DNA from 3 places in the Nesterenkonia rhizosphaerae genome. Region 3 is predicted to be linked to each of the others. Evidence: predicted binding sites of a transcription regulator. Region 3 holds the regulator's gene; each other region holds the start of a gene.

Region 1 (6,811 bases), 1.3 Mb from region 3:
GCGACCACGCCAGCCTCCAGGCCAGCGTTGATGGCGATCTGCTTCAGCGGAGCCTCGATGGCGACCTTGACGATATTGGCGCCGGTGGCCTCATCGCCTTCCAGGGAGAGGTTTTCGAAGGCACGCTTGCCAGCCTGAATCAGGGCCACGCCACCGCCGGCGACGATACCCTCATCCACGGCAGCCTTGGCGTTGCGCACAGCGTCCTCGATGCGGTGCTTGCGCTCCTTCAGCTCCACCTCGGTCGCGGCCCCGGCCTTGATGACTGCCACGCCGCCGGCCAGCTTGGCCAGGCGCTCCTGCAGCTTCTCACGGTCGTAGTCGGAGTCGGTGTGCTCGATCTCAGCCTTGATCTGGTTCACGCGACCGGCGATCTCGTCGGCGTCGCCGGCGCCCTCCACGATGGTGGTCTCATCCTTGGTGACAACCACCTTGCGGGCGGTGCCCAGCAGATCGAGGGTGGCGTTCTCCAGCTTCAGGCCGACCTCTTCGGCGATGACCTGACCACCGGTGAGGATAGCGATATCAGCCAGCATGGCCTTGCGGCGGTCGCCGAAGCCCGGTGCCTTCACGGCCACGGACTTGAAGGTGCCCTTGAGCTTGTTGACCACCAGTGCGGCCAGGGCCTCACCCTCAACGTCTTCGGCGATGACCAGCAGGGGCTTACCGGACTGCATGACCTGCTCCAGAACGCCGATGACGTCCTTGACGGAGGAGATCTTGGAGTTAGCGATCAGGATGTAGGGGTCTTCCAGGACTGCTTCCTGACGCTCTGCGTCAGTGACGAAGTAGCCGGAGAGGTAACCCTTATCGAAGCGCATGCCCTCGGTGAGCTCCAGCTCCAGGCCGAAGGTGTTGGACTCCTCGACGGTGATGACGCCTTCCTTGCCCACCTTGTCGAGGGCCTGGGCGATCAGTTCACCGATCTGGGTGTCTGCAGCGGAGATGGAGGCAGTGGCAGCGATCTGCTCGGTGGTCTCGATTTCCTTAGCGGACTTGAACAGCTCGGCGGTGACGGCCTCCACGGCCTTGTCGATGCCGCGCTTCAGGCTCACCGGGTCGGCACCGGCGGCCACGTTGCGCAGGCCTTCCTTGACCAGTGCCTGGGCGAGGACGGTGGCGGTGGTGGTGCCGTCGCCAGCGACGTCGTCGGTCTTCTTGGCGACCTCTTTGACCAGCTCAGCGCCGATCTTCTCGTAGGGGTCCTCCAGCTCAATTTCCTTGGCGATGGAGACACCATCGTTGGTGATGGTGGGGGCGCCCCAAGACTTCTCGAGAACGACATTGCGGCCGCGGGGGCCCAAGGTGACCTTGACGGCGTCGGCGAGGGTGTTCAGACCCCGCTCAAGGCCGCGACGGGCCTCTTCGTCGAATGCAATAGTCTTTGCCATAGTGGCACGTGTCCTTCCTGGACTCGGCTTTGTCTAAAAACCAGTGGGTGACAATTCAGACGTTTTCGCGTCAGCTGGGTCGAACCTTGTCAGATGCCCGCGACGGACGGCCTAGCCCCGGCGTCACCCAGGGCTTCTACGGCCTCACCTGTCAGGTTCTACTTAGCAGTCTCGACACGAGAGTGCTAAGTCAATTTTTAGCACTCTCACCCGCCGAGTGCAAGGCACTTTGAGTCTTGCGCCCAGGGCGAAGGAGAAGGCTCGGACCGGGCGCTTAGCTCGCTGAAGAACCGGCTGGCTCGCTACTGCGCGCTCTCCACGCCGACAGCCACGGCAATCACCCCGGCATCGGTCCAACCGTCACTGGCGCAGGTAGCTGCACCCAGCTCCTCGGCGATCCTTGCGGCCACGGCCTCCTGCGCCGGTGGATGCACTACGACAGGCGCAGTCTCCCCACAGGTGTTCCAGCCAGCGCTCCAGTTGTCCTGGCCGGTGACGTTGAAGCCAGCACCTTCCAGCTGGGTGCGCACGCTGCCAGCCACACCGGGTGTGCCGTCGTAGTTGTACACATAGATGGGGAAGTCCAGATCGGTCTCGGCACCCTCTTCAGGCTGCTCATCCTCAGGAGATTCGCCCTCTTCACCTTCGGGGGCGGGCTCAGCCTCATCCTCATCAGCCGGCTGCTCGTCCTGAGTCTGCTCTTCCTCGGCCACCGGCTCGTCCTCTCCGCGCAGCCACGAGCCGCCGAAATAGGCCACAAGTCCCACGATCAGCGCAAAAGCGGCAAGCAGACCGATCCATTTCAGGCCGCCGCCGGAAGCTCCCGATGCCACGGCGGAACCCGGAGCACGGTGCTTGCCGACTTCGTCCGACTGGTACGGGGGGACGTCGTCGAACTCATCGTGGGAGTACTGGCTCATGGGCCACATTCTACGGGCGAGGCAGTTGTCTCAAGTGCATTGGGCATTTCCAGTGCCCTTCGGCGTGTGCTTTACAGTGGGGGCGTGACGGAGAAAGCTGAATTCATCGCCCCTCTGGAATCGGGCTGGGAGCAGGCCCTGGCCGGGTGCGAAAGCCACTTCGCCGCCCTGCGCCAGCAGCTGGATGCACGCCGCAGCAGCGGGGAGCAGATCCTTCCGGAACCCGCCCATGTGCTGCGTGCATTCCGTCAGCCCTTTGATGAGGTCCGGGTCTTGATTCTGGGTCAGGACCCCTATCCGACGCCGGGGCACCCGATCGGCATGTCCTTTGCGGTGGCTGCAGATGTCCGGCCGCTGCCGCGCAGTCTGCAGAACATTTTCAAAGAGCGCGAAACGGATCTCGGCATCCCGCCCAGCCCCCACGGAGACCTCACGGCCTGGACTCAGCAAGGAGTCCTGATGCTCAACCGCGTGCTGACGGTAGCCGCTGGAGAGCCAGGCTCCCACCGCGGCCTGGGCTGGGAAGCAATCACCGAAGCTGCCGTGAAGGCACTGGTCGCACGCGGCACCCCGCTGGTCTCGATCCTCTGGGGCGCCCAGGCCAGGCAGCTTGAACCGCTGCTGAGCAGCGGGGAACACACTGAGGTGATTGTCTCCGCCCACCCCTCGCCGCTGTCGGCACGGCGCGGGTTCTTCGGCTCCCGACCCTTCTCCCGGGCCAATCAGGCCCTGCAGCAGCTGGGCGCCGAGCCGGTGGACTGGCAGTTACCGACGCCGGCCGCGTAGCCGTTCGTTGGATTGCAGACCTGAGGTGAAGGGCCGCATCGTGACGTCGCCGAGCACGATGCCGGCGGCGATCGCCATGATGATGATCAGCGCATTGAACAGCTGGAAGAGACCGGCCATCATGAACGTCGTCGAATTCTCGATGGCGATCTGGTACATACCGCGGAAGATCATCAAACCCGGCAGCATGAACATCATGGCCGGAACGGCAACCACCAGCTGCGGTGCCCCTAAACGCAAGGCCACTATCCGTCCCAGCGCACCCACGACGACGGCACCGATCACCGGAGTCACTCGCTCCCCGAGCCCGATGATTTCACCGATGTAGAAAGCCGTGAAACCCAGAGCGGAGACAACGCCGGTGGGCAGCAGCATCCGCCAGCTGGCCTGCTCCACCACAGCAGCAGCGATGGCCGCCAGGAATACCAGCGCCACCAGCACCGTGGGATGGTAGATCCGGCTCAACCCCTCGGCCACCTCAATGGGCGGTGCCCCCAGCAGGTCAGCAATGACCACAGCGGTCATGATGCCGCTGGTCATCCCGGCGAAGGCGATCATGGTGGACACTAATCGCCCGGCTGAGGTGATAGGGAATCCGTTGATCGCATCCTGGATCGCCGAGACGATCCGAATACTGGGCAGCAGGATCATCAGCCCACCGGCCACCACCATCGACGGCGTGACTTCGGCGTCGAGCATAAAGGCGGTCATGGCGATGCCGGTGACCACAAAACCGCCTGCAGCCAGGGTGAAGAACTCCGGAACCCGCCAGGTAGTCAGCTGCCGCGTGATCCACAGGACCACGATGGTGGCCGCGAACCCCACAGCAGAGTCCAAGAGGGGCGCCCCCAAGAAGGAAGCGAAGGCACTGGCAAAGATCGCACCAGCGAGGGTGACCAGCCAGCGCGGATAGGGCTTGGGCTCGCGAGTGATCTCCTCAAGCTGCTGTTCGGCTTCACTGCGCGTGGTTCGGCCGGCGATGATGTCCGTGACCAGCTCATGCACGGATGCAAGGGCCTGAAAGTTATTGGACCAGGAGCGGACCACCCGCACCCGGGTATAAGGAATCTTGCCCTCAGGTGCCCAGTTCAGCACGATCGACTGGTTGGTGATATCCACATCGGTGTTCTTCATACCGAACGCGGCGGTCACAGCAATGATCGAAGACTCCACCTCAAGGGCGCCGGCACCGTACCGGAACAGCGCCTCGCCCAGGTCCAGCACATAGGCGATAGTGGCCAGTTCATCGGCCTCCACATGCTGCTCTGCCTGGTAGGGATTCTCGTACGGGGTGCCGGCCAGCCGGTCGATGATCGACTGTTGGCCGGTCTCCGGACGATCGGTCTGCATGATGCGCCGAAAAACATGCTGCGGATTAACCCGCCGATCGAACACCGCGCGGTCAAGGATCTGCCCGGACTTGAACTGACTGCCGAAGTTGGGCTTGAGCCAAGACGGGCGCAGAACCGAACGACGACGCAGCGGGATTGCCTCAGTCACCGGACCCAATCCCGGTAGGGCGGCGGTGCCGGTCTGGTTCAGCGGGTCATGCGGACCGCCATGGGACGGCATCGCTCCGGTCAGTGGTTCGGCGGAATCAGCGAGGCTGAAGTCCTCGGTGTACTCGTGCCTGGCCGCCTCCGCCTCTGCAGCTTCGGCCTCCTCCGCAGCGCGCGCTGCAGCTTCGGCGTCGTACTCCTGCCACTCAAGGGCGGCTTCCTCTGCGGCGGACTGCCAGGAGGAGGCAATGGAGCCGGTGAGACTCTTGACGAAGCCCTCGTCCTCATCATCTTCGGTGGATGACGGGCGCACCAGCGGAATCAGGCTGGTATCCGTAGAAGGCTCCGAGATGACCGGATCGATCGGAGTGGTCTCATAGGTGCCCGAGTCGGGGTGGGCAGCAGTGTTCGTGGCAGCCTCGTTGGAATGGGCCTGCTGCTGGCCACTTTCACGGTGGCCGGCTGGGTTCTGCTGTGCCATAACCCCTCCTCTCAAGCAAAGTCCATCACAAATAGGCCCACCATGTGGCAGGCCTAGTGCGAAATCTTAAGGAAAAATGCCTGTGAGTCAGGCGAAGAGAGATGAGAAACTCATCAGTGGATCTGATTGGACTCGAACCAACGACCTCTCGCGTGTGAAGCGAACGCTCTAACCAACTGAGCTACAGATCCATCTAGCACCATCTGCGCAGCGCGCGGATCAGTGCCGTAAAAGATTAGCACCCCCACCGCGCTATCCCCAACTCAGTGCTAGTTCCGCGGGCGGGGGGGGGACCCCGCCACGCACTCGGCCGCGTGCAGTGGCCGCGGCCTTCACACCTAAAGAGCTCCGCGGGGGGCGGGATCGCCGCACGAGGAGTTGAGTGGTCAGTTTGTCCGCTAAGGGGGCGCTAAAACCCGCTCGATAACGGACGAAATGACCACTCACTTCTGGCCACCGTTGCGTAAAGGTCAGTTATCGGCGCCGTCTAGGCGGCGAGTCACCTGCATTCTTCAGCCGAACTTGACCCGATTTCCGCAGGCAACTCACCGCCCAGCACACCGCGCGCCGGGCAGAACAGCTTCCCGAGGAGAGACCGGCACCTACGCGCCTAACTGATGGCCTCAGCGATCGGGGTGGTTCCGTCGAAGAAGTTCACCGTCTCGCGGTGACCCGCGCCGGTGTTAAGCACATGCGCGATCACCTCTGCCACATTCTCCCGCGACGTCTCAGTCGCCTCATTGCCACCCTGAGAGGTGGTTGCCGCCGCTGCCTCAGCATCGGTGACCAGGATTTTGCCGCTGGCTGGCTCCAGGGTGAGCTTCCCCGGACCCAGGATCGTGTAATCCAGGCTGGTGCCGCGCAGGTGCTGATCCGCGCGGTGCTTAGCCTCTGCATAGGGGTAGAACGAGCTGGACTGATCCAGAGTGTGGACATCCACCTGGCTGCGCACATAGGACACCATGACGTACCGCTTCACGCCTGCCGACTCGGCCGCGTCCATGGTGCGCACTGCTGCCTCATAGTCAACAGCTTTGGTCCTGGCGGGGTTGCCACCGCCAGCACCTGCCGAGAACACAACCGCCTCAGCGCCAGCAAAGATCTGAGCGATCTCCTCGGTGCTTGCCTTTTCCACATCAAGGAGCTCTGCCGTTGCCCCCGTCTGCTCCACCTCGGATATGTGTCCGGGGTTCCGCACGACCGAGGTGACCTGCCAGCCGGCAGCCACCAGCTTCGGCGCCGCCAGCAACGCGATTTTTCCGTGACCGCCGATGATGACGACCCGCTTCTGAGTTGTGTCTTCAGCCATGATTTCGCTCCGTTCGGTTCGCTTCACGTCCTACAGCCCTCAACAGCTCAGTCGAGGCTATATTCCCCGCCTGATCGGGCACCCAGACATTTCACAACATGAGTGTTGCGTAATCCCGACGGCGTGCCGTAAGGTGTTGCTCACTTGGGTGCGACAGGGGCCCGCTCGGTGCGGGCGGGCCCCGCTTCCCAAGAACCACCACCTTCTGAAGCCCACTGCGACGGTGGCAAGCTTTCCGGCCCGGAAAGCCCCCTCAGATACAGCAAGGCCCGCCGGATGATCATCATCCGACGGGCCTTTTTGCCTAGCTGTGACGGTCAGGCGCCTTCTGCCTTGGTGGGCTTCAGGGTCGAACCGATGATCAGAACCACCACGCTCAAGCCAGCAGCCATCCGGAAGGCCGCGCGGAACCCTTCCACCGCAGA
Region 2 (6,811 bases), 600 kb from region 3:
CCAGGCTCTGACCGAGCACACCGGCACCGAGTCCGTCTATCTGATGGGCGACTTCAACTCCTATGAGCGTGAAGATCCCATCCGTGTCCTGGAGGACTCAGGATTCACCAATACCTCCGGGGACTTGGGTCAGTGGAGCTATATGTTCTCCGGCCGAGTCGGGTCCCTGGACCACGTGCTGACCACCGAAGCGGCAGCCGAGTCCATCGTTCACGCCGAGATCTGGTCGATCAACGCCGCTGAGCCGATCGCCCTGGAGTACAGCCGGTACAACGGCACCGCCTCCCAGCTGCATTCTCCTGATCAGTGGCGTTCCTCGGACCATGATCCGATCGTGGTGGATATCGCCCTGCGCGACGCTCCTGAAGAGCCGGGCGAGGAGCCTTCTGAGTACCCGGCGTGGTCGTCGTCGACGGTCTACACCGGCGGGGAAACCGTGGAGCATCAGGGCCGGGTCTTCACCGCCCTGTGGTGGACCCAATACCAGGAGCCCGGGTCCTCCGTGTGGAGCGCATGGGCCGAAGTGGGAGAGTCCACCCAGTGCGCCGGCGAGGTGCTGCCTGCATGGGCACCCAGTACCGAGTTCCGTGGCGGAGAGACGGTGGTGCACCGCGACACCATCTACACCGCCAAGTGGTACAGCCGCAACCAGCAGCCCGGGGAACAGTGGGGCCCCTGGGAGCCGCAGGGCAGTTGCTAAGCGTGTGACTGATCCGGCTGGCTAGCCGGGACTATCCTCGGGGCCCAGGGAAACGGCGAAAGCTGTCCCTGGGCCCCGGGCGTATCACGCATAGACTTGACCCACCATGACCATCACTGAACAGGAAAGTCCCCACCAGCACACGGACCTTCCCCAGACCGGCCAGCCGCTGGAAGAGACACCCCGGGACTTCCCGGAGCTGGACTTCTCCTCAGCAACCAACTACGTCATCCAGGGCGATAACTCCCAGCTATTGCCGCAGCTGCCGGATGAGCAGTTCCAGCTGATCTATATTGACCCGCCGTTCAATACCGGCGGTACCCAGCTGCGCCGAACCCTGAAAGTCAGCCCCGCCCCTGAGGACGGCAGGCGCACTGGTTTCGGCGGCAGGCGCTACCACACCGAAGAGACCCGCCGGATGGTCTTCCTCGACGTCTACGACGATTACCTCAGCTTCATCGCTCCACGGCTGGAAGAGGCGCATCGCCTGCTCCACCCCACCGGCACCTTGTACTTCCACATCGACTACCGGGAAGCCCACTACTGCAAGATCCTGCTCGATGAAATCTTCGGGCGTGAGAATTTCCTCAATGAGATCATCTGGGCCTATGACTACGGCGGACGCTCCAAGAGTCGTTGGCCGGCCAAACATGACACCATCCTGGTCTATACCAAAAGCCAGAAAGGCTACTACTTCAACCAGGACTCGATCGAGCGAATCCCCTACATGGCTCCGGAACTGGTCAGTCCGGCAAAAGCTGCCCGCGGCAAGCTGCCCACAGATGTCTGGTGGCACACAATTGTGCCTACCAACGGCAAAGAGAAAACCGGCTACCCCACCCAGAAGCCCCAAGGCATCCTGAGGAGAATCCTCCAGCCCTCCTCACGTCCAGGAGACTGGGTCCTTGACTTCTTCGCAGGCAGCGGCACCGCAGGCGCCGTCGCCCAGCAGCTAGGCCGGCGTTTCGTCATGATCGATTCCAACCCCGAAGCCATGGAGATCATGCGCGCCCGGCTGGGCGAAGAGAATATCCAGTACCTCTGAAGACCAGTCCAGCGGAAGACCAGCCCCTCTGAAGATCAGCCTAGAAGCTGCCAGCGGCCGGGGTGACCGTGACATCGACCCGCTGGAAAGACTTCAGGTCCACATACCCGCATGAGGCCATAGCGTGACGCAGCCCGCCCATCAGGTTCGAGGAACCATCGGTGTGATGCCCGGGGCCCACCAGGACTTCCTCCAGCGGCGCCACTGTGCCCACCTGGGTGCGGTGGCCGCGCGGGAAGTCCGGATGCACCGCCTCCAGTCCCCAGTGCCAGCCGCGGCCGGGGGCCTCTTCAGCACGGGCCAGTGTGGCACCGAGCATCACCGCATCAGCACCCATAGCTAGGGCCTTCACGATGTCCCCGGAGCTGCCCAGTCCGCCGTCGGCGATGACATGCACATAACGACCACCGGACTCATCCAGGTAGTCACGGCGTGCAGCTGCAATATCTGAGATGGCAGTGGCCATCGGGATGCGGATCCCCAGGGCCCGCCGGGTTGTGGTGGCAGAACCGCCGCCGAAGCCCACCAGAACACCGGCGGCACCAGTGCGCATCAGATGCAGAGCCGGAGTGTAGCCGGCAGCTCCACCCACGATCACCGGCACATCGAGTTCGTAGATGAACTCTTTGAGGTTCAGCGGCTCACCCTGCTGGGCCACATGCTCGGCAGAGACAGTGGTGCCGCGGATGACGAACATGTCCACCCCGGCATCGACCACGGTCTGGTAGAACTCCTGGGTGCGCTGGGGCGTCAGCGAGCCGGAGACCACCACACCTGCCTCGCGGATCTCAGCCAGGCGGGCCTTGATCAGCTCAGCCTTAATGGGCTCAGAATAGATCTCCTGAAGACGCCGGGTGTTATCCGGGGAGACTTCCTTCGCCTGCAGGTGAGCGATTTCCTCAAGCACCGGCTCCGGGTTCTCATACCGGGTCCACAGTCCCTCAAGGTTGAGCACACCCAGCCCGCCCAGTCGGCCCAGCGCAATCGCAGTGGCCGGGGACATCACGGAGTCCATGGGCGCACCGATCACCGGCATGGAAAAGGTGTAGGCGTCGATCTGCCAGTCCAGGCTGACATCACGCGGGCTGCGGGTACGTCGGGAGGGGACCAGCGCGACGTCGTCCAGTGCCCAGGCACGGCGTCCGGACTTGGCCATGCCGATGGAGATCTCGTTCACGATTTCGGGCTCACTTCCGGCCGTAGTTGGGGGCTTCTACGGTCATCATGATGTCATGCGGGTGGGACTCTTTGAGCCCGGCTGAGGTGATCCGCACGAACTTGCCCTTGGCCTTGAGCTCCTCAATGGTGTGGGCACCGACGTAGAACATGGTCTGGCGCAGGCCGCCGGTGAGCTGATGCACCACCGCCGAGAGCGGTCCGCGGTAGGGCACCTGGCCCTCGATGCCTTCGGGGATGAGCTTCTCATCATCAGGGACATCGGCCTGGAAGTAGCGGTCCTTGGAGTAACTGGTGTTCTTGCCCCGGGTCTGCATCGCCCCGAGCGAGCCCATCCCCCGGTAGGCCTTGAACTGCTTGCCCTGATAGAAGACCAAGTCCCCCGGAGACTCAGCGGCACCGGCGAGCACCGACCCAAGCATCACGGAGTCGGCACCGGCGACCAGCGCCTTGCCGATATCTCCGGAGTACTGCAGACCACCGTCGGCGATCAGCGGCACTCCAGCCGGGATGGCGGCCTTGGCCGATTCGTAGATGGCGGTGATCTGCGGAACGCCCACGCCTGCCACCACGCGGGTGGTGCAGATCGAGCCGGGGCCAACGCCTACCTTGATGGCATCGGCACCGGCGTCGATGATCGCCTGAGCCCCGGCGCGAGTAGCTGCCTGGCCGCCAATGACATCAACACCCTTTGCGCCTGGCTCGGCCTTGAGCTTGGCGATCATGTCCAGCACACCGCGGGTATGACCATTGGCAGTGTCCACCACCAGGACGTCCACCCCGGCCTCGATCAGTGTCATGGCGCGTTCGAAACCCTCGCCGAAGAAACCGACAGCAGCACCGACCCGAAGCCGACCCTCGTCGTCTTTGGTGGCCTGCGGATACTTATCGGCCTTATCGAAGTCCTTGATGGTGATCAGGCCGGTGAGGATGTCATGGTCATCAACCAGCGGCAGCTTCTCCACACGGTGCTTGGAGAACAGCGCCAGCACCTCGGCATTGGAGATGCCCTCCTGCGCGGTGATCAGCGGCTGGGGGGTCATCTTCTCGTAGACCTTGGTGGTCAGGTATTCCTCAGGCGGCACAAAACGAATATCGCGGTTAGTAATGATGCCCAGCAGCTTGCGGTTCTCGTCCACCACCGGCAGTCCGGAGATCTTGTAGTGCGCGCAGATCGCGTCAAGATCGGCAATAGTGGCATCCGGGGTGATGGTGACCGGGTCAGTGATCATGCCGGATTCACTGCGCTTGACCTGATCCACCTGCTTAGCCTGCTCCTCAATGGAGAGGTTGCGGTGGATGATCCCGATACCGCCCAGGCGGGCCAGGCTGATAGCCATAGGCGCTTCGGTGACAGTGTCCATGGCGGCGGAGACCACCGGAGCGCTGAGCGTGATGTTCCTCGTCAGGCGTGTAGTGGTATCGGCATCCGATGGAATGACATCGGTCTCGCCCGGAAGAAGCAGAACATCGTCATAGGTCAGTCCGACAAAGGCGAAGGGATCGTGCCCCTCAGCATGGGTGTGGCTCACGTGCGGTGCCTCTCAGTGGTATCGCGGCTGATGCGGTGGACAGCGACAACAAGTCTACTTGCCGCACAATTCCGCAGTGACCACGTGAGCTGCACCATGACACGTGAATATTAAGTGAACTTTTTCTCAGACACGCATGACACCCCCTGGCTCTAGACAGCGCTGGGCGCGCCCGAGGTTTCAGCTCTTAGCACTCTTCTTGATCGAGTGCTAAGAGGGTCTTATAGTTTGTCTTAGCACTCGGAGTGTCCGTGTGCTAACGATTTCGCGGGCCGTCACCCGCGCAAATCCATAAGCCTGAAGGGGCACCATCCGGCACCCGCGACGACGGTTGGTCACTCCCGCAAGGCGAGCAACCTGTACCGATTCACCCTTAAGCAAAGGAGAGTACTGACGTGTCAGTCTCCATCAAGCCCCTCGAGGATCGTATTGTTGTCCGCCCCCTGGAGGCCGAGCAGACCACCGCTTCCGGCCTGGTCATCCCGGACACCGCCAAGGAGAAGCCGCAGGAGGGCAAGGTTGTCGCCGTCGGCCCGGGTCGCGTAAGCGATAAGGGCGAGCGTCTGCCCGTGGACGTTGCCGAGGGCGACGTCGTCATTTACTCCAAGTTCGGCGGCACCGAGGTCAAGGTAGGCGGCGAAGAGTACCTGGTGCTCAACGCTCGCGACGTCCTCGCCAAGGTCGAGAAGTAAACACTCACCCGCTCGACTTACACAAGGAGTAGGAACCTATGGCAAAAGAGCTTCTCTACGACGATGCCGCTCGCCGCGCGCTGGAAGCCGGCATCGACAAGCTCGCCGACACCGTCAAGGTCACCCTGGGTCCCAAGGGCCGCAATGTGGTCCTGGACAAGTCCTGGGGTGCCCCGACCATCACCAACGACGGCGTGACCATCGCCCGCGAAGTTGAGCTGGAGGACTCCTACGAGAACCTCGGCGCTCAGCTGGCCAAGGAAGTCGCCACCAAGACCAACGACGTCGCTGGCGACGGCACCACCACCGCAACTGTGCTGGCACAGGCACTGGTGAAGGAAGGCCTGCGCAATGTGGCCGCCGGTGCAGCTCCCGGCGAGATCAAGCGCGGCATTGAAACCGCTGTGGCCGCGGTGACCCGCCGACTGCGCGAGAACGCCCGCGAGGTCTCCGGTCAGCAGGAAGTCTCCTACGTCGGTGCGATCTCCGCACAGAACGACGAGGTCGGCGAACTGCTGGCCCGCGCGTTCGACGCCGTGGGCGCTGACGGTGTGATCACCATCGAGGAGGGGTCAACGACCACCACCGAGCTGGAGATCACCGAGGGCATGCAGTTCGACAAGGGCTTCCTGTCCCCGCACTTCGTGACCGACGCTGAGCGTCAGGAAGCTGTGCTGGAGGATCCGCTGATCCTGATCCACCAGGGCAAGATCTCCAACATGGCAGAGTTCCTGCCGGTGCTGGAGAAGGTGCTGCAGGCCAAGAAGCCGCTGTTCATCATCGCCGAGGACGTTGAGGGCGAGGCCCTGTCCACGCTGGTGGTCAACAAACTGCGCGGCACACTGCAGGCCGTTGCCGTGAAGGCACCGGGCTTCGGCGATCGCCGCAAGGCAATGTTGGAAGACATTGCTGTGCTCACCGGCGCTCAGGTCATCACCCAGGATCTCGGCCTGAAGCTGGACCAGGTTGGCCTGGATGAGCTGGGCACCGCACGCCGGGTGACTGTCACCAAGGACGCCACCACAATTGTGGAGGGTGCAGGCTCCAAGGAGGACGTGGAGGGCCGTGTGGCTCTCATCAAGTCCCAGGTGGAGGCTACCGATTCCGAGTGGGACCGCGAGAAGCTCCAGGAGCGTCTTGCCAAGCTCGCCGGTGGCGTGGGTGTCATCAAGGTCGGCGCGGCCACTGAGGTGGAGCTGAAGGAGCGCAAGCACCGCATTGAGGATGCTGTCTCCTCCACCCGCGCTGCGCTGGAAGAGGGCATCGTCGCCGGTGGTGGCACCGCCCTGATCAACGCACTGTCCGTTCTGGATGAGGACGAGGAGGTCAAGGCCCTTGCAGGGGATGCTGCCGCTGCTGTGGGCATCGTCCGCCGTGCACTTGTCCAGCCACTTCGCTGGATCGCCCAGAATGCCGGCGCTGACGGTTATGTGGTCGCTTCCAAGGTCGCTGAGCTGGAGCCCAACCACGGCTTCAACGCCAAGACCGGCGAATACGGCGATCTGATCGCCGCCGGCGTGATCGACCCGGTGAAGGTGACCCGCTCTGCGCTGCAGAACGCCGCCTCCATCGCCGCCCTGGTTCTGACCACCGAGACCCTGGTGGTGGAGAAGAAGGACAACGAGGACGAACACGATCACTGATCGCTGACTCCCCTTTCCCTGCT
Region 3 (6,811 bases):
TGTGGATGCCACCATCATCGTCCCCGCCGACTACATCGGTGCAGTGATGGAACTGTGTCAGTCCCGGCGCGGCACCATGGAAGGCATGGACTACCTCTCCGAGGACCGGGTGGAGATCCGCTATAAGATGCCGCTGGCCGAAATCGTCTTTGACTTCTTTGACCAGCTGAAATCCCGAACTAAGGGATATGCCTCGCTGAACTGGCAGGCTGCAGGTGATCAGGCAGCCGATCTGGTGAAGGTGGACATCCTGCTGCAGGGTGACAAGGTTGATGCCTTCAGTGCCATCACCCACCGTGACCACGCCTATGCCTACGGTGTGCGGATGGCCTCGAAGCTTAAAGAGCTCATCCCGCGCCAGCAGTTCGAAGTGCCCATCCAGGCTGCCATCGGTTCGCGGATCATCGCGCGTGAGAACATTCGCGCCATCCGAAAGGATGTGCTTTCCAAGTGCTACGGCGGTGACATCAGCCGCAAGCGCAAGCTGCTGGAGAAGCAGAAGGAAGGTAAGAAGCGGATGAAGATGGTCGGAACTGTAGAGGTTCCGCAGGAAGCATTCATCGCCGCACTGAGCTCTGACGAGGGCAACGGCAAGGAAAAAGCCAAGAAATGAGTCCGTCGGTGAGATTCGACTCACCGGCAGAGAACGAGATCCATGCCTTCTGTCCTGCCCCTGGGTGACCCTGTTCCTGCCGACGGCGGCTTTCCGCCCTCGGTGCTGCAGGAACTGCCGACCCGCGCGGACAAGCCCCTAGGGCTCTACGTTCATATTCCGTTCTGCTCGGTACGCTGCGGCTACTGCGACTTCAATACCTATACGGCTTCAGACCTCGGCCCTGGTGCCTCCCGACAGTCATATCCCGACACCCTGATTGCCGAACTGGAGTTCGCCGCCAGTGTGCTCGAGGCCTCCGGTGCACCCGCCAGACAGCTTTCCACGGTGTTCTTCGGAGGCGGCACACCCACCCTGCTGCCAGCAGAAGAGCTGGCCCGAATCCTGGGGACCGCGCAACGGCTCTTCGGATTCGTACCAGGTGCTGAGATCACTACCGAGGCCAACCCGGATACGGTGACTGAGCACTCAGCTGAAGTGCTGGCTCAGGCGGGATTCACCCGGGTCAGCCTAGGGATGCAGTCTGCGGTGCCCAGTGTGCTGGCCACCCTGGACCGTACACATAATCCGCAGAATGTGCCCGCTGCCCACGACGCCGCCCGTGCGGCAGGTCTGCAGACCTCAGTAGATCTGATCTACGGCACCCCGGGGGAGTCCCTGCAGGATTGGCGCAGCAGCCTCGAAGCCGCGATTGCCCTGCAGCCAGACCACATCTCGGCGTATTCGCTGATTGTGGAAGACGGTACTGCCATGGCCGCCAAGATCCGCCGCGGCGAACTGCCCGATATTGACCCCGATGACCAGGCGGACAAATACCTTCTCACCGACGAACTGCTCCAGCAGGCCGGCTACCACTGGTACGAAGTGTCCAACTTCTCCACCGCACGGGCTACCCGTTCCCAGCACAATCTCAATTACTGGCTGGACTCGGACTGGTGGGGCGCCGGCCCCGGGGCGCATTCGCACGTAGCCGGGCTGCGCTGGTGGAACGTCAAACACCCGGCCGCCTACGCTCAGCGTCTGCATGCGGATACCTCTCCCGGGCATGGGCGGGAGATTCTCGATGCTGAAGCCAAAGTCCTCGAGCACCTAATGCTTCGGCTACGCATCGCAGAGGGGCTGGATATTGCTGAGTACAACGGGCTGCCTGCACGAACTGCGTCCGGGACCGCGGCGATCAGCGCAGCTGACCTGCAGAACCTGGTGCGCGAGGGGCTCATCGAACAGGAGCCGGCGCGCCCGTCGTCGTCGGCCCCCGAAGGCCGGGCCGTCTTGACGCTGAAAGGCAGGCTGTTAGCCGACGCGGTGACCCGGCGGCTGCTGGGCTAACGGATGAAGCGGAAGTTCATGGCGTAGCGGTAGGGGCGGCCCTTATTGCACTCAATACCGCCGATCAGCCCGGAGATCGCCATGAAAGCCCAGATGAAGACGGCGCCTAAGCCGCCGATCCAGTCGATCACCGGAATAAAAGCCAGCCCGTAGAACAACAGCATGATGATGGTCAGCGGAAGCGTGTAGTTCAGCGCTTCCTTCGATTCCTGCGCGGTGAATGGCCCGCGATCCCGGAACACCAGCCAAATCACTAGTGCCGGCACGCACCCAGAAACGCCGCCAAAATGCGCCAGAGTAGCCCAGCGGCGGTCCTCAGCCGGTGTCAGCGGGGGCGCAGCAGCATCCGAACCCCTCAACTGCGCAGATGAGGTTGGGCGCGGGTCGCGACCTGCGGACCCTTGCTTGCCGTGCGACTGAGCCAACTGACACCTGCGCTTTCTGCTGGTTCCGGGGGTGGATTATGCGGAGACGCTCCGCCTACGCCTCTAGATTTTACGCAAGGTAGCTTGAAATACCCTGGCCCGGCGCGGTGTGTCAGTGAACACGCCCCCGGTGGGGCCGGCCGTCAGGGCTAGTCCACGGTGACGAAATCGATCAGTTCCTCCACGCGCCCCAGCAGCGTTGGCTCCAGATCCGCATAGCTGCGAACCCGCCCCAGAATCTGCTTCCAACCATGGGCGATATCGCGCTGGTTGGCATGCGGAAGCCCCAGTGCCCGCAGCGTCCCGACCTTGATGTCCGTGCCGCGTGGGATATCCGGCCAACGCTGCAGACCAACCCGCTGAGGCTTCACCGCCTGCCAGACATCCACATAGGGATGACCCAGGACCAGAACATTGCCCGGCGCCCCGGGAAGGGACATCGCCTGCTGCGCGATCCGGCTCTCCTTGGAACCGGGGACCAGATGATCCAACAGCACCCCGATGCGCCGCTGCGGACCGGGCTGGAACTCTGCGATGGCAGCCACCAGATCATCAGCACCGTGCAGCGGCTCCACCACTATGCCCTCGTGGCGCAGATCTTCGCCCCAGACTTTCTCCACCAGTTCTGCGTCATGGGTGCCCTCCACCCAGATGCGCGAGGCCCGTGCGGTGCGGGCCCGCTGGCGCTCCACTGCCACGGAGCCAGAAGCGGTGCGGCGCAGGCCTGGTTCCGGCTTCTTCGGCACCGGAGGCACGAGCTCCACGGGTTCGCCGTCGATCAGAAAACCGAAGCCCAGCGGGAAGGCGCGCACTTTGCCCCGGCGGTCCTCCAGGCGCACCACTTTCATGCCGCCGGAGGCCTCGACGCCGATCACAGCCCCCACCCAGCCGCTTGCTCGCTCTTCTACTACAGTGCCTGCTTCTGCGGGGGCCTGGCGCACCTGCCGAATCTGCTGGCGTCGTCGTGCCGAGAGGTCCTGGGCACCCCAGGAGGAATAGTCTGTGGGGAAGTTGGGCGTCACAAGCACCGGAGCCTAGCAACCGTGGGCTCAGCTATGGGCTGAGAAACACCGTGGACAGCTCAATCCTCGCCTCTGGTGCCATCAGCACCTTGTAGAATTAGCAGTCGAAGATCGTGAGTGCTAAGCACCGGGAGTCCCGGTGCTTGATCCATCAGCCAGGGGAGGTGCGAGGATGTCGGATACCCGGCGGCTGCAGGTGCTGCGCGCGATTGTGGAGGACTATGTCCACACCAGGGAGCCGGTGGGCTCAAAGGCCCTGGTAGAGCGCCACAATCTGGAAGTCTCACCAGCTACCATCCGCAATGACATGGCCCACCTGGAAGAGGAAGGGCTCATCGCAGCCCCGCATACCTCTGCCGGCCGCATCCCCACTGATTCTGGCTACCGCGTCTTTGTGGACAAAATCACCGAAGTCCGCCCGCTGACCCGCGCCGAGCGACGCGCCATGGACACACTGCTGGAGACCGCAGATGACCACGAGGCCATGCTGGAGCAGACGGTGCGGCTGCTGGCGATGCTCACCAATCAGGTGGCGGTGATCCAGTATCCGCAGCACAGCACCGCCAAGATCCGGCATATCGATGTAGTGAAGATGCACCCGCATAAGGCGCTGACCATCGTGATCCTCTCCTCGGGGAGAGTGGAACAGCGTATGGTCACGCTCTCCGACGAGGTCGAGGAAGAAATGTTGGCCAGGATCGGCCAGCGGCTCTCGGAGCAGCTCTACAGCCGGTCCGTCTCAGCGCTTCCGCTGCCCATCGATTCGCTGATCGGCTCCATCGAGCCGGCCGCCCAGCCGGCTATGGCGGTGATCGCTCAGGCCGTGGAAGCCACCCTGGAGGCAGGGCGCGTAGATCGCATCATCATGTCCGGTACTGCTAACCTCGCCAAGTCGGGCGGCGACCTGGGTCCCTCTATTGCTCCCATCCTCGAAGCGCTCGAGGAGCAAGTGGTGCTGTTGAGACTGCTGCATGAGATGCAGCAGGAACATCACGGACTCTCGGTGCGGATCGGCCGCGAAACCAGTCATGACTCCCTGGCCGAAACCGCCGTAGTGGCTGCCGCCTACGGGGAGGCCGACGGCGCCAAACTCGGCGTTGTGGGACCCACCCGAATGGACTACGGCACCACGATGTCCGCCGTGCGCGCCATGGCCCGATACCTGTCCCGAATACTCTCCGAAGGGTGACCAAAAAGTTCGCATGAGCTCTGACTACTACTCGGTGCTGGGCGTTGAGCGCAGTGCCTCCACTGACGAGATCAAGAAGGCCTACCGTAAGAAGGCCCGCAAGCTTCACCCCGACGTGAACCCCTCCGATGATGCTGCTGAGCAGTTCAAGATGCTGGGCCGGGCCTATGAGGTGCTCTCTGACCCGGAGAAGCGTCGCAACTATGACACCACCGGCGACGAGAATGGCCGCCCTGCAGGCTTCGGCGGTGCAGGTGGCGGCGGTTTCGGTGGTTTCAGCGATATTTTCGAGACCTTCTTCGGAGGCGGTTCCGCAGGTGGACCGGCCTCCCGCACCCGGCGAGGTCAAGACTCCCTGATCCGCGTCCGCATCGACCTCCAGGATGCCGTTTTCGGCACCACCAAGGAGATCGAGGTCGAAACAGCGGTGACCTGCAGTGTGTGCAACGGCTCCTGCATGCGCCCCGGCACCACACCCACCACGTGCCCTGACTGCCACGGTCAAGGCCAGATCCAGCGCCCCATGCGCTCAATCCTGGGCACCGTCATCCAGACCCAGACCTGCTCCCGCTGCGCTGGCTTCGGCAACATCATCGAAGACCCCTGCCAGGAGTGCGACGGCCAGGGGCGGGTCCGCGAGCGCAAGACCCTGAAGGTCAAGATCCCTGCCGGTGTGGACAAGGGCAACCGCATCCACCTCGCCGGTGAAGGCGAAGCCGGTCTGGCAGGTGGCCCCGCCGGTGACCTGTTCATCGAAGTGGATATCCGCCAGCACCCGGTGTTCACCCGGCGCGGCAATGACCTCCACGCAACAGTCACCATTCCGATGACCTCAGCCGCCCTGGGCACCACGGTAACCCTGGAGACCTTCGACGGCACCGAGGAGATCGAGGTCCGTCCAGGCACGCAATCCGGTGAGGTCATCACCCTGCGCGGCAAGGGCGTGGCCCACCTGCGCGGAATGGGCCGCGGTGACCTTAAAGTCCACTTGAAGGTGGAGACCCCCACAAAGCTCAGCGATAAGCAGCGCGAACTGCTGCGCATGCTGGCAGAGGAGCGCGGCGAGAAGCCGGGGGAATCCTCCACTGAGCACCGCGGAGTCTTCTCCAAGCTGCGCGAAGCCTGGCGGGAGCTCTGAGCAGAGTATGACCGCACCGCTGTTCCACTTAAGTCCCGGAGCGCTCGAGGGTGCTGCGGTGGGATCCTCCATCACCCTCACTGGAGCAGAGGGACACCACGCTGCCACGGTGATGCGCCTCGGTGTTGGTGAGCAGGTACTGCTCTCCGATACCCAGCAGACCCAGGCGATCGGCGTCGTCGTGGCAGTGGGCAGTGGTGAACTGACCATCCAGCTCAGCGAACTGGAGATTCAGCCTGCTCAGCTGCCGCGCCTGGTGCTGGTGCAGGCACTGGCCAAGGACAAACGCGACCTGCAAGCCGCAGAATCGGCCACCGAGCTGGGGGTGGATGCGATCATCCCTTGGCAGGCCGAGCGTTCCGTGGCGCGCTGGAAACCCGGACGCGAGGAGAAGAAGCACGCCGAATGGGTGAACCTGGTAACTGCCTCGGCCAAACAGACCCGGCGCACCTCCATCCCAGAAGTCCGGCAGCTTTGCACCACAGCGCAGTACTGCCAGCAGATCGCTGGGACACAAGAGATCGGCGTCGTCGTTCTTCATGAAGTCCAGGAACGCTCTCTACGCAGTTGTCTCACCGATCTAGGCGCACTGGAGACTAGCCCCGCAGTGCAGGAACTGCACCTGGTGGTCGGACCCGAAGGCGGGATCAGTGAGCGGGAAATCGAGCAGCTGACGGCCGCCGGGGCATACCCCGCCCGGCTCGGAGCCCACGTGCTGAGATCCTCCACTGCCGGGCCTGCTGCAATTGCCGGGACCCAGCTGCTGCTAGGTCGCTGGGAATGGGACTAAACTGACACCACCATCCGCACTGAACTAGCGAGGTTCTCATTACTGAGGCAACCACTGCCAACGTCACCGAGCGCGAAGTCCACTTCGCCGACGCCGAGACCATGTTCCGCACTCTCGGGGCCCAGGACATGGCCCTGCGGATTCTCGCGGGGCTCTATCCCGATGCCAGCATCGGGCTGCGCGAAAAGCTCATCACGGTCTCCGGTCCCGCCACTGATGTCTCTCAGATCGTCGAGATCCTGACCCAGCTGAAGACCCTTGCGGCATCAGGCACTACCGCCACCGAAGAGATCATCGAGCAGATC

What was found. Region 3 encodes HrcA, which represses chaperone genes, less so after heat shock. Its sites were predicted from a motif close to TTNGCACTCGNNNNNNNCGAGTGCNAA; they were not measured.
Region 1: the regulator HrcA is predicted to act here: its motif matches at 1,554-1,580, upstream of groL (chaperonin GroEL).
Region 2: the regulator HrcA is predicted to act here: its motif matches at 4,641-4,667, upstream of groES (co-chaperone GroES).

Annotation. Positions count from the first base shown of each region.
Region 1 covers NZ_BAABLW010000007.1:9,507-16,317, reverse strand. The annotation lists gene groL (chaperonin GroEL) at 1-1,391, opposite strand, end outside; gene ABEA23_RS05745 (LytR C-terminal domain-containing protein) at 1,694-2,311, opposite strand; gene ABEA23_RS05740 (uracil-DNA glycosylase) at 2,396-3,097, shown strand; gene ABEA23_RS05735 (threonine/serine exporter family protein) at 3,077-5,077, opposite strand; tRNA gene ABEA23_RS05730 (tRNA-Val) at 5,195-5,268, opposite strand; gene ABEA23_RS05725 (SDR family oxidoreductase) at 5,688-6,386, opposite strand; gene ABEA23_RS05720 (MDR family MFS transporter) at 6,704-6,811, opposite strand, start outside.
Region 2 covers NZ_BAABLW010000007.1:698,398-705,208, reverse strand. The annotation lists gene ABEA23_RS08920 (ExeM/NucH family extracellular endonuclease) at 1-700, shown strand, start outside; gene ABEA23_RS08915 (DNA-methyltransferase) at 807-1,745, shown strand; gene ABEA23_RS08910 (GuaB3 family IMP dehydrogenase-related protein) at 1,786-2,925, opposite strand; gene guaB (IMP dehydrogenase) at 2,933-4,453, opposite strand; gene groES (co-chaperone GroES) at 4,849-5,145, shown strand; gene groL (chaperonin GroEL) at 5,184-6,788, shown strand.
Region 3 covers NZ_BAABLW010000007.1:1,300,259-1,307,069, forward strand. The annotation lists gene lepA (translation elongation factor 4) at 1-613, shown strand, start outside; gene hemW (radical SAM family heme chaperone HemW) at 656-1,942, shown strand; gene ABEA23_RS11840 (DUF4870 domain-containing protein) at 1,939-2,367, opposite strand; gene ABEA23_RS11845 (DUF3097 domain-containing protein) at 2,517-3,389, opposite strand; gene hrcA (heat-inducible transcriptional repressor HrcA) at 3,562-4,578, shown strand; gene dnaJ (molecular chaperone DnaJ) at 4,592-5,716, shown strand; gene ABEA23_RS11860 (16S rRNA (uracil(1498)-N(3))-methyltransferase) at 5,724-6,506, shown strand; gene ABEA23_RS11865 (PhoH family protein) at 6,545-6,811, shown strand, end outside.